2 regions of the Bacillus sp. P4_E1 genome follow, and region 2 is predicted to be linked to the other one. Evidence: riboswitches for the same ligand, from Rfam matches in the RefSeq annotation. Region 2 holds a riboswitch; the other holds the start of a gene.
What was found. A riboswitch is a leader RNA that binds a small molecule or an ion and turns the genes downstream of it on or off. The one in region 2 is predicted to bind cyclic di-AMP.
Positions count from the first base shown of each region.

Region 1: another riboswitch for cyclic di-AMP. It lies ahead of AC1DS7_RS07650 (APC family permease); the one in region 2 lies ahead of AC1DS7_RS04430 (SipW-dependent-type signal peptide-containing protein).

Region 1 covers NZ_JBFUIV010000004.1:257,210-263,419, forward strand. Annotated here, with positions in the region: gene AC1DS7_RS07650 (APC family permease) at 1-1,469, opposite strand, end outside; cyclic di-AMP (ydaO/yuaA leader) riboswitch at 1,614-1,760, opposite strand; gene AC1DS7_RS07655 (hypothetical protein) at 1,900-2,028, shown strand; gene panE (2-dehydropantoate 2-reductase) at 2,090-3,034, opposite strand; gene AC1DS7_RS07665 (hypothetical protein) at 3,210-4,685, shown strand; gene trhO (oxygen-dependent tRNA uridine(34) hydroxylase TrhO) at 4,734-5,693, opposite strand; gene AC1DS7_RS07675 (Nramp family divalent metal transporter) at 6,187-6,210, shown strand, end outside.
Region 2 covers NZ_JBFUIV010000003.1:13,383-19,592, forward strand. Annotated here, with positions in the region: gene AC1DS7_RS04420 (hypothetical protein) at 1-254, shown strand, start outside; gene AC1DS7_RS04425 (hypothetical protein) at 271-501, shown strand; cyclic di-AMP (ydaO/yuaA leader) riboswitch at 764-909, shown strand; gene AC1DS7_RS04430 (SipW-dependent-type signal peptide-containing protein) at 1,005-1,109, shown strand; gene kdpF (K(+)-transporting ATPase subunit F) at 1,109-1,186, shown strand; gene kdpA (potassium-transporting ATPase subunit KdpA) at 1,206-2,873, shown strand; gene kdpB (potassium-transporting ATPase subunit KdpB) at 2,887-4,977, shown strand; gene kdpC (K(+)-transporting ATPase subunit C) at 4,996-5,577, shown strand; gene kdpDN (KdpD-like non-kinase potassium sensor) at 5,634-6,210, shown strand, end outside.

The sequences.
Region 1 (6,210 bases), on a different contig from region 2:
GAATTTTCTACTACATGAGTCATACCAGCTACAGGAACGACAATTACATTCCCTTCAATCGGAACAAGTGGTTCACAAGTTTTTAAACTTAATTGATCGCCCACTGCATCATAATGCTTCTTAATTCGATGGAACAAGAAGATAATGAAAGGTAAGAAAATAAGGATTGACCAAACTTGTGCGAACTTAGTTAAAAAGAACATGCTCATAACGATAAAACTAATGACTGCACCAATTAAATTAACCGTTAATCTTAAAGCCCATCCTTCAGGCTTTTCACGAAGCCATTTTAGTACCATTCCAGTTTGAGAAAGTGTAAACGGAATAAATACCCCTACTGCATATAGCGGAATCAAGTGTTCTGTTTTCCCCTGAAAAGCTACAATTAAAATAATCGAAGAAATCCCAAGTATAATAATACCGTTTGAATAACCTAGGCGGTCTCCTCTAATCGTAAACATTCTCGGTATGAACTTATCTTTTGCAAGATTAACCGCTAATAGTGGAAATGCAGAATAACCTGTGTTAGCCGCAAGAATTAATATTAAAGCTGTTGTACCTTGTATGAAATAGTACATGAAATTACGTCCAAAAGTTTGTTCAGCAATTTGTGAAACGACTGTTACTTCCTTACTTGGATTAATTCCGTAATAATAAGCTAAAAAGACAATTCCAGAAAATAAAACTGCAAGTAATGCACCCATTGCAAGCAATGTTTTCGCTGCATTGTTAGGTGCAGGATCTTTAAAGTTTGGAATTGCGTTAGATATCGCCTCAACACCCGTTAAAGCAGAGCTTCCTGAAGCAAATGCTCGTAACAGTAAGAACAAACTAATTCCTGCAACTGGCGTTCCAATTGGCGAATGCAAAGCCTGCGAAACGTGTCCCGTTAAAATATTGTATATCCCTACACCAATTAATATAAATAGTGCTAAAACGAATAAATAAACAGGATATGCTAAAACGGAAGCTGATTCCGTTACGCCTCTTAAATTTAAGATGGTAATCAATATGACAAATATAATCGCAATGATTACATTATGTGCATGTAAGCTAGGAAAAGCAGATGTGAGCGCATCTGTACCCGCAGATACACTTACTGCAACCGTTAAAATGTAATCAACTAATAAAGATCCTCCTGCTATTAAGCCTGGATTCATCCCTAAATTCTCTTTTGATACAACATATGCTCCGCCGCCATGAGGATAAGCAAAAATAATTTGTCGATAAGATAAAATAAGAGCTGTCAATAATACTAATACCCCAATTGCAATCGGAATGGAATACCAATAAGCTACCGCTCCAAGGCCTGCTAGTGCAATTAATATTTGCTCTGGTCCGTATGCGACCGATGACAATGCGTCAGAAGATAAAATGGCTAGCGCCTTTGTTTTATTAAGTTTTTGCTCTCCTAACTCAGTTGATTTTAACGGTCTTCCAATTAAAAACCTTTTGATAGATGAAACCAACGCTGTCCACTCTCCAATAATTTTGCACGAATTTTTCTGCTAATTACAGCGGATAAACTATTTCTTCAGAAAACAAAAAATGTCTACAAGCCATAACGAAATAGACTTGTAGACATTATTTTTTTTGTCGCACAAGCTCCACCTTCCTTCTCAATATAACGCTTACGAGGTTAGCTGTCGGATTCGGGCCTATGAGTAGCCCTACCTTTTTCAAGGATTCACCCCATTGGATTATGTACTAATCCATAAGAACGGGTCCCCCGCACCATGCGGCTTCAGCGATTTAGAAAATTGAAACTGTGGATTATAATACTCCTTTATTTTCAAAAAGTAAACAAAAATTTTAAAAAAGAAAAAAATTAAAACGATTGCGCATAATCCACCGAAAAATATACATAATGAATACTAAAAATCCACAAAGGAGACCCGTATGTCTAAAGAAAAGAAGCCTATTTTTTCCGATTCCTATTTAGATGCATTAGCAAATGAAATTAATCAGTTGTATGGGAAACGCGAACAAGAAATAAACTTGACAGAAAGAGTTAAAAGAAATAAATAATTTGTCATAAAAAATAAAAAAGAAAGCAATACATTTATATATTGCTTTCTTTTTTATTTTTTCATACATCCAATTCTATTGCCGATTTGTTAAAGACCATTTCTTCATACACTTTTAAATTTTGATATACTGCTCCTAATAATGGTGCTTCTTTAGAAAATTGCTCTGCTAAATCCAGTAAATATCCTTGTAAGTACTTCGCTTCAATGGACGAACCTTTTTCCATATCACGCTGCATCGATGACTTCATATCATACGAAATTTTATCAATTGTTTTCATATGTTCCTCAACAATGTTTTCCTTTACCGGAGCTCCTAATGCCCTCATGATTTGCACAGATTCTTCAAATAAGTTTTGGATAAAATCGCGTCCACCTTCGCTTTCGCGAATCGGTCCTATTGGTGCACGCATTAATGTTGTCACACCTGACATTACAGTAATAAATAAATATTTATGCCACATATCTTGCGTAATATTTTCACTTAAAACAAAACTAGATTTCGTACCTGCAAATGCTTTGGAAATATGATTGATTCTCTCTGAATCTTGAGACTTAATTTCTCCAAATACAAGTCTGTTGGCAGCACTCGTTTGTACAATTTCTCCCTGATTGTTTAATGTCGTCTCGATAAAGCATAGACCGCCAATTACTTTTTCTTCACCGAATTCCTTTTGTAATAGTGATAAATGAGCGATACCATTTAACAATGGGATTATTACAGTATTTTTACCTACAAACGGCTTTAAATCTATGGTCGCCTCGTGTAAATGATACGCTTTTGTTGAAAATAAAATCACATCAAATGGAGTCGTTCTATCTTCTTTCGTTACCAATTTCGGTTGAAATGAAAAATCTCCATTAACACTACGAATAACAAGGCCTTTTTCTTCTAATTGCTGTTTTCTTTTGCTGCGAACGAGAAATGTAACATCTTCTCCCTTTTCTACTAATCGGCCACCGAAAAATCCGCCAACGCCCCCAGCTCCTAATACTAAAATACGCATACAACATCCCCCTTTTTCTAACACAATTATACTAATTTTAGTATACATAACATTATACATGTCCCTTGTTAAATAAGCTGAATTTTCATTCTTAATCTAATGAACAAGAGAGGTTATTTTCAAGAAAAATTGGGCATGTTGTTTCTATAGCTTATACGGAAAGGAAACAATGTAAATGGAGGCAATACAAACAATCGAGGAAAAAGATGTAACAACAGCTATATTTCAATTTATATTCCCGTTTTCGTTTAAAACTGGATATGAACAAAATATGTTCCCTTTCTTACAAAAAAATGATTTTCGACCTTTTCGACTCGATCATCTTGAAGATGAAAATACATATTACGGGAAATTTCAAGTTTCACATCAAAATATGGAAGCATACTATCTTTCCTTTACAAATAAAATTCTCTTTCCTCATTCAGAACATCAAAAAGGATTACAGCGCTATTCTAAAGACCTTAATTTAAATGGACATTTAACAACTAACCTTATTTCCGTTCCATTCAAGATACATTCTATTGATGTAACACTTTGTCCTTATGAGCTTGGGTTCTTAACAATTCGGACAGAAATAAAAACCGCTCCTAACATGACATTATCAGAAGCAATTGAATTCGCGGCTCGCTTCCGTGTACTTGAAACTAAAAGTGATACGACTGAGACTATTTGTATTGAATGTGATGGAAAAAAATATTCACAAGTAGAAAAACTTATATTCGGTGATTTATTTCATGGTTTAACAGACTTCTTTGAGAACAAGAGATTGCGGAGTTCTTATTTTCAAACATTCCCTTTCTTTGAAGACCAGCGAATGTATGTACAAACTCTATTATCCATAAACAAAGAGTCAGACCTTCATATAATCGATGTATATCGAACTTCCAGTCTTTCCGGATTATCAGATGATGGTAAGCCATATATTAGTGCAAATAATGTTCCTTATATTCACGATTATTTAACAAAACATTCTTATCAAAGATGGGCTCCTAACCGTTACTTTATTATGGAAGAACATATTTTCACATGTATTACAAATGAAGGTGAACAAGCAGTCACTAAACTTGCTAGTCAAATGTACGGGGAGTTTTATTACGCTTTATTATTAAATTTATTTCATAAAGTTGTTTTATTAAAGATGGCAAACGCTTATGCTGAACTAAATATTGAACAAGATACAAATGAGATAGAGAAATTAATTTATTCAATAAATTCGTTTACAGCTAATTATTTTTCTTTAGAATTAGTATCCCAATCACAAAGTGAAGATATTTTCTTTCGTCTAAGAAAACTTTTTAACATTGAAGTACTGTACACGAACGCGAAACAAAATCTCGATAGTTTATTTAAATATCAAGAAAATGTTGCTTCAAAAAAAGATAGCCTCTTATTATTAATTTTAACGCTCTATTCTGTTGTAGGCCAAATGTTAGGGTTTACTATGATTGACCTTTTAAGAAACACCGATTCAAACAAAATATCATCGCCTTTTGAATTTTTCGCTCTATTAATAGCGATTAGCGGTATAGTCATTTCACTTATTTTAGGTATACAAAGTTTATACCAATGGAGTGTACAACATAAAAGAAGAAAAGCATGGGTAAAACAAACTGTATTATCTGCTGTGAAAGAGAAGGATAGTACAAAGTAACTAAAAAACAGATGGCAGCACGATGCTACCATCTGTTTTCTATTATGCTTACTTACCTGCTTCGATTTTTTCTAATGTAGCAGCTACTTGCTCTTCTGTTAATTCGTGTTGCACGATATAACGATTACGTGGGTGTACACGACATTCATGAGAACATGCACGTAAATGTTTTGCTTCACTTTCTTCAGAACATAAAATTTTCTTGTTACATTCAGGGTTTGCACAGTTTACATAGCGCTCACAAGGTTCACCTGTAAAGTGATCTTTACCAACGATAACATGTTCTTTTTGGTTTACTGGTACAGCGATACGCTCATCAAATACGTAACATTGACCATCCCAAAGTTCACCTTGTACTTCTGGATCTTTTCCGTACGTTACAATTCCGCCATGAAGCTGGCTTACATCTTCATAACCTTCACGAACTAACCAACCTGAGAATTTCTCACAACGAATTCCACCTGTACAGTACGTTAAAATCTTTTTACCCTCAAGTGTTTCTTTATTTTCTCTAATCCAATCTGGTAATTCACGGAATGATTCAATATCTGGTTTAATCGCACCTTTGAAGTGTCCTAAATCAAATTCATAATCATTTCGTGCATCAATGATAACTGTATCTTCTTGTTTCATTGCCTCATAAAAATCTTTTGGTTCTAAATACTTCCCAGTAATTTCTTTCGGGTTAATGTCGTCTTCTAGACGAAGTGTAACTAACTCTGAACGAGGACGTACGTGCATTTTCTTGAATGCATGTTCATCTGCCTCATCAATTTTAAATACGATTCCAGCAAAACGTGGATCATTATTCATCGCTTCCACGTATTTTTCTGTTTGCTCAACAGTTCCAGAACAAGTTCCGTTAATTCCTTCAGTCGCTACAAGAATTCTTCCTTTTAACTCAAGTGATTTACAAAATTCTAAATGCTGTTCAGCAAATTCTTCTGGATTTTCAATTGTTGTGTACATGTAATACAGTAATACTCTATATGGTTTTGTAGTTGCCAATGTATTTCTACCACCTATCTAAATTTTAAAATCATGTATAAGTTAACGTTCATATCAAAACATATATAATAAGAAAATACATACTAAATTGTACTTAGCCTATTTTCTTCTATTTACAATTTTTTCTATAAGTTAACAGAAATAAAAACAAGATTACAGAACAAAACACTACGGTTAGGTTGTAATCCCAATATATTATATATCATACAATTTCATTTCCATCAATTAATATGCTGTAATATAGGCTGTATGTTCACATAAATTTCAAAAACAACCCTATAATTTATTATCTTCTCCCTTAGTCAGCAACCATAAACTCCCAAAATATTTTTGCATCGTCACACCATTCATTGCACACAGTCATATAATTTGCATTAAGGAAACTTTTATGTTCAAATGAAATTGCCACATCATATATCTAAACGTATTGAAATAACGAGTAAGAATAAAGTGAAACTTTAATCAAGTTAAGATTTCAAAGGGGAATACTACTATGAATAAAGATATAACAAAAGAT
Region 2 (6,210 bases):
TTGAATCAGCTTATAGCTGTAATAAGGAGAAGGATTTTACTAGTATTAGCACACGTATTAAGAAGGTGATTTTACTAGGGGATGAGCTTCCGATAGTTAGTTTCTTCACAGAACACATTCGTTTTTCTTTTCAAGCGCCTATTACTGTTGTTACAAAGAATAAACGCTATCCGGCCAGGCTCTATGAAACAATTGGAGCTAAATTTGTAGTGTTTACGAACTGTGATAATATTTCTTTTTTATTTTTTGAATAGGGCGGGGGAAATGAAGATGAAAGTGTTGTTACTAGGAGATATAGCGAATCGTTGGGCGATATCGGTAGAGAGAGTTCACGAATTGGTAGTGCTCGATCCTCTTTTTCCAGGTCCATATATTATATTACCATCAAAAGATGTTTTGTATTTAGAGGCGGATATTACCGAATATGAGCAGTTACATGCGGAATTATCACAAGTTTATATTCGAGGGAGAAATTTGCGTGCTTTTTTGCGTGGAGAATAAAGGTTGAATGAAAAAAGAGCGAATGCTGAGTGCAACAAGCCATGCACTTCATGTAATTCGCTCTTTTTATTTCGTATTTAAAAGATCATTTCTGTGAAAAAGAAAGGAAAGACGAGAAAACAGATGAAAAAATATTAATAACAACTAATGTAAACGCTTAAATAGATGGATATTTTCTTATTTTCAGTAATTTACCCCTTTACAAGTTAAATATAGAGGAGTATATTTACTCTCATAAATCATTCATTAAATTTCCAAAAAAAACCTAAAATCGCTGAGTTCCAGAAATGGAGCGGGGGAACCAATTTTGTGCATTGTCACTTGGGGTGAATCTTTCAATTTTGAAAGTAGGGCTACTCTTTAGGCCCGAATCCGACAGCTAACCTCGTAAGCGTTTAGAGAGGAGGTTTACTTTGTGTTGTTCGTTTCGAACACTAAGTAGAGCTTAGTGTTCTTTTTTTGATAACTAGATGGTAAATTTTAACAAAAAGCGAGGGGTAGTTATGTTAGATGTTGTAATGATCGGTATTTTTGTTGGGTTAGTCGCATCGATGGCAAGTCTTGCAAGTTGGTCAGATAAAGTTGTGAAAGAAGGGAAGCAATCATGATGATTGTCTTATCGGTTATTGTTGCAGCGATTACGGTGTACTTAGTGTACGCATTATTAAATCCAGAAAAGTTTTAATTAGGGGGAATCATTCATTATGATTTGGGTTGCAGTCGTTATTACAATGCTCTTGTTTATTCTAGTAGCAAAGCCAACGGGGATTTATTTAGAAAAAGCTTTTCAAGGTAGCAAAACGCTAGATAAAGTATTCGGGCCTTTTGAAAAACTTATTTTTAAAATTACGGGTGTAAAAGAATACAATCAAACGTGGAAACAGTACGCATTATCACTCGTTTTACTCAACGGATTTATGATTGTTGTTGTATATTTCATTTTCAGATTACAAGGTGTGCTGCCGCTAAATCCAGCGCATATCGAGGGAATGGAGCCTACGCTTGCTTTTAATACAGCAATTAGTTTTATGGCTGATACAAATTTACAGCATTATAGCGGTGAAAATGGTTTGTCTTATTTATCACAATTAATCGGGATTACATTTTTAATGTTTGCAGCACCAGCAACGACGTTAGCGCTCGTTATGGCATTTATAAGAGGACTCGCTGGAAAAGAACTTGGTAACTTTTTCGTTGATTTTACGAGAGCTTTAACGAGAGTATTTCTTCCTATTGCGTTTGTTGCAGCGCTAATCTTTGTCGCACTTGGTGTACCACAAACGTTAGACGGGGCAGTTACAGCACAAACAATCGATGGGGCAAAGCAAAGTATATTACGTGGGCCTGTTGCATCATTCGTGTCCATTAAGGAACTCGGAAATAACGGCGGTGGATTTTTCGGAGCAAACTCTACACATCCTTTCGAAAATCCAGGGCAAATGAGTAATATTTTGCAAATGATGCTTATGATGTTATTGCCAACAGCACTTCCATTTACGTACGGACGAATGGTAGGAAATAAAAAACAAGGTCGTATCCTTTTCGTTTCACTATTCATGGTGTTTTTACTCGGATTTATAACGATTACTACATCTGAATTAAATGGTAATCCGGCATTAAATGGAATGGGTATCGAACATGTACAAGGAAGTACAGAAGGAAAAGAAGTGCGATTTGGAACAGTATTTTCTTCACTATACGCAACAGTAACGACAGCTGCTGAAACAGGGGCCGTTAATACGATGCATGATACGTTAACACCAATTGGTGGTCTAGTTCCACTCGTAAATATGATGTTAAATACAGTATACGGCGGTGTTGGAGCAGGTTTTGTGAACATTATTATGTATGCAATTATTGCAGTCTTTATATCTGGGTTAATGGTTGGACGGACACCGGAGTTTTTAGGTAAGAAAATTGAAGGTAAGGAAATGAAATTGATTGCGGTAACGATTTTATTTCATCCATTGCTTATTTTAGGGTTTTCAGCATTAGCTCTTTCAACAAGCTTAGGAACGGATGCAATTTCTCATTCAGGTTTCCACGGTTTAACGCAAGTTGTATATGAGTACACATCGTCAGCTGCGAATAACGGATCTGGATTTGAAGGTTTAGCAGACAATACACCGTTTTGGAATATTACGACTGGTTTAGTTATGTTTTTAGGACGCTATTTCAGTTTAATTACGATGCTAGCTGTTGCAGCTTCACTGAAAGAGAAGACGGTAGTACCAGAAACAGTCGGGACATTCCGTACGGATAATGGTTTATTTGGAGGGATCTTTATCGGAACAATTGTAATTGTTGGTGCGTTAACATTCTTCCCGATGTTAGTACTTGGCCCAATTGCAGAATTTCTTACATTGAAGTAATGGAGGGTAAATGATGAGACCGGTAGTAGTAAAAGAAAAAAGAGTAAATGAATCACAAATACATGCTGTAGAAGATGAGGTTAGACAAGCAAAAACGATGGATCGTGATATCGTGACACATGCAATGAAACAATCCTTTGCGAAATTGAATCCGAAAGTAATGATAAAGAATCCGATTATGTTCGTTGTGGAAATTGGATTTATCATTACGTTAATTTTATCCTTTCTTCCAAGTAGTTCTAGTAGTGTACCAGGGTGGTTTAATATAACAGTTTCTCTCATTCTATTATTTACAGTTTTATTTGCTAACTTTGCAGAAGCTTTAGCTGAAGGGCGTGGTAAAGCGCAAGCCGATTCTTTAAAACAATCGAAGAAAGATGTGTTTGCAAATGTTGTAAAAGAAAATGGAGATATTGTTCAAGTTTCAGCAACTGATCTGAGAAAAGGTGACGTTGTTATTGTAAAACAAGGAGAAATGATTCCAAATGATGGTGAAGTGATTAAAGGTTTAGCGTCTGTCGATGAATCTGCAATTACAGGGGAATCAGCTCCTGTAATAAAAGAGGCGGGTGGCGATTTTTGTTCAGTGACAGGCGGTACGATGGTCGTAAGTGATGAGATTACGATTGTAATTACGAGTAATCCTGGCGAATCATTTATTGATAAAATGATTTCTTTAGTAGAAGGAGCTGCGCGTCAAAAAACGCCGAATGAAATTGCCTTAAATACAGTATTAACGAGTTTAACTCTAATTTTCTTAATCGTCGTTGTGACGTTGCCGATTTTTACAAACTATTTAGGGTTTCAAATTGATACAGCTGTACTTGTAGCATTGTTAGTTTGTTTAATTCCAACGACAATTGGTGGGTTATTATCAGCAATTGGTATTGCTGGGATGGACCGCGTAACAAAGTTTAATGTATTAGCGATGTCAGGGAAAGCAGTAGAAGCTGCGGGTGATATTAATACAATTATTTTAGATAAAACAGGTACGATTACTTTCGGGAACCGGATGGCACATACACTGCTACCAGTAGGAAATGAAACGATTGAGCAAGTAGGAAAATGGGCTGCGATTAGCTCAGTTTTAGATGAAACACCAGAAGGTCGATCTGTTATAGAATATGTACAAACGAAATCTATATCATATAATAGAGAAATTGCAGAACAAGGTGAATTTGTTCCATTTAAAGCAGAAACAAGAATGAGCGGTGTTGATTTACAGGATGGAACGAAAGTGAGAAAAGGTGCTGTCGGTGCCGTTATTGAATGGGTTCAATCACAAGGCGGAACGATTCCGAAAGATGTGAATCAAAAAGCAGATTTAATTTCAAAAGAAGGCGGAACACCACTTTTAGTTGCAGTGGATGATCGTATTTACGGTTTAATTTATTTAAAGGATACAGTAAAACCTGGTATGCGTGAGCGTTTTGAACAATTGCGCCAAATGGGGATTAAAACGGTTATGTGTACAGGGGATAACCCATTAACAGCAGCAACAATTGCAAAAGAAGCAGGGGTAGATGAATTCGTTGCTGAGTGTAAACCAGAAGATAAAATTGCAGTTATTAAAGCAGAGCAAGATAAAGGGAAACTTGTAGCGATGACAGGTGATGGTACAAATGATGCTCCGGCATTAGCACAGGCTGACGTTGGATTAGCAATGAATAGTGGGACGACAGCTGCGAAAGAAGCAGCAAATATGATTGATTTAGATTCGAATCCAACGAAAATTATTGAGGTTGTAGGAATCGGTAAGCAATTGTTAATGACACGTGGTGCGTTAACGACGTTTAGTATTGCGAACGATATTGCAAAATACTTTGCAATCATTCCAGCAATGTTTACACTTGCGATTCCGCAAATGGAAGCATTAAACATTATGAAATTAACATCACCGCTTTCAGCAATCTTATCAGCATTAATATTTAATGCGGTTATTATTCCGTTACTTATTCCTCTAGCGATGAAAGGTATCGCATATAAACCGATGAGTTCGAATGCACTACTTAGCCGAAACTTACTCATTTATGGGCTTGGTGGAGTTATCGTTCCATTCATTGGAATTAAAGTAATTGATATGATTGTCGGCTTGTTCATATAAGGAAGAGGGGAAAAAAAGATGGCGAAAAAACAAAGTATACTTTCACCAATTATTCGTATTACTTTTACATTTCTAGTTTTGTGCGGCCTCGTATACCCGCTTATTGTAACTGGTATTGCGCAAGCGGTAATGAAGGATAATGCGGATGGAAGTCTTATATATAATGATAAAGATGAAGTAGTTGGTTCAAAATTAATCGGTCAAAATTTCACAGATCCACGTTATTTTCATGGACGTGTCTCTAGTATAGAATATAAAGCAGAAGCATCTGGTTCAAATAACTATGCACCGTCTAATCCAGATTTAGCAAAACGAGTTGAGAAAAGTATTGATGACTGGAAGAAACAAAACCGGGCCGTTCCAGTTACAGAAGTACCGATAGATTTAGTGACGAATTCAGGTTCAGGGCTTGATCCTGACATTAGTCCGAAGGCGGCTTCCGTACAGGTAGATCGCATCTCAAAATTAACGAATATTCCGAAAGAAAAGCTAGATCAATTGATTAAGGATCAAACAGAAGGAGCTGCACTTGGTTTATTTGGAGAGGATCGTGTAAACGTCTTAAAGCTAAATTTAGAATTGCAGAAATTAATGAAATAGTAACAGTGCTACCTCAATCTAATGGATTGAGGTAGCGTTGTTTCGAAAGAAAGGTTGTGAGTGTTTTGTATGCGGATGACTATAAACCGACGTTTCAAAGGCGAACGCCAGAAGAGTATTTAGAATATATTCGGCAGCAAAATCGCGGAAAGCTAAAGCTATACGTAGGGGCTGCACCTGGAGTTGGGAAAAGTTATAAAATGCTATTTGATGCAAGAGAGATGAAAAAAGACGGTATTGATATTGTAGTTGGTTTAATTGAAACACACGGTAGAAAAGAGACGGAAGAAGCAATTGCTGATTTAGAAAAAGTTTCTTTAAAAGAAATAGATTATAAAGGGAAAGTATTTTATGAACTTGATGTAGAAGGAATTATAAAGCGGGCACCACAAATTGTTGTTGTGGATGAACTTGCGCATAGTAATATTCCCGGGTCGAAAAATAAGAAACGTTACATGGATGTGCAGGAATTGTTAGATGCCGGTATATCTGTATTATCAGCGTTTAATATTCAACATTTAGAAAGCGTTCATGATATTGTAGCTCAAATTACGAATGTCAAAGTACGAGAGCGTATTCCAGACTTTATTTTACAAAAAGCAAATGAAATTCAGCTTGTTGATGCAACACCTG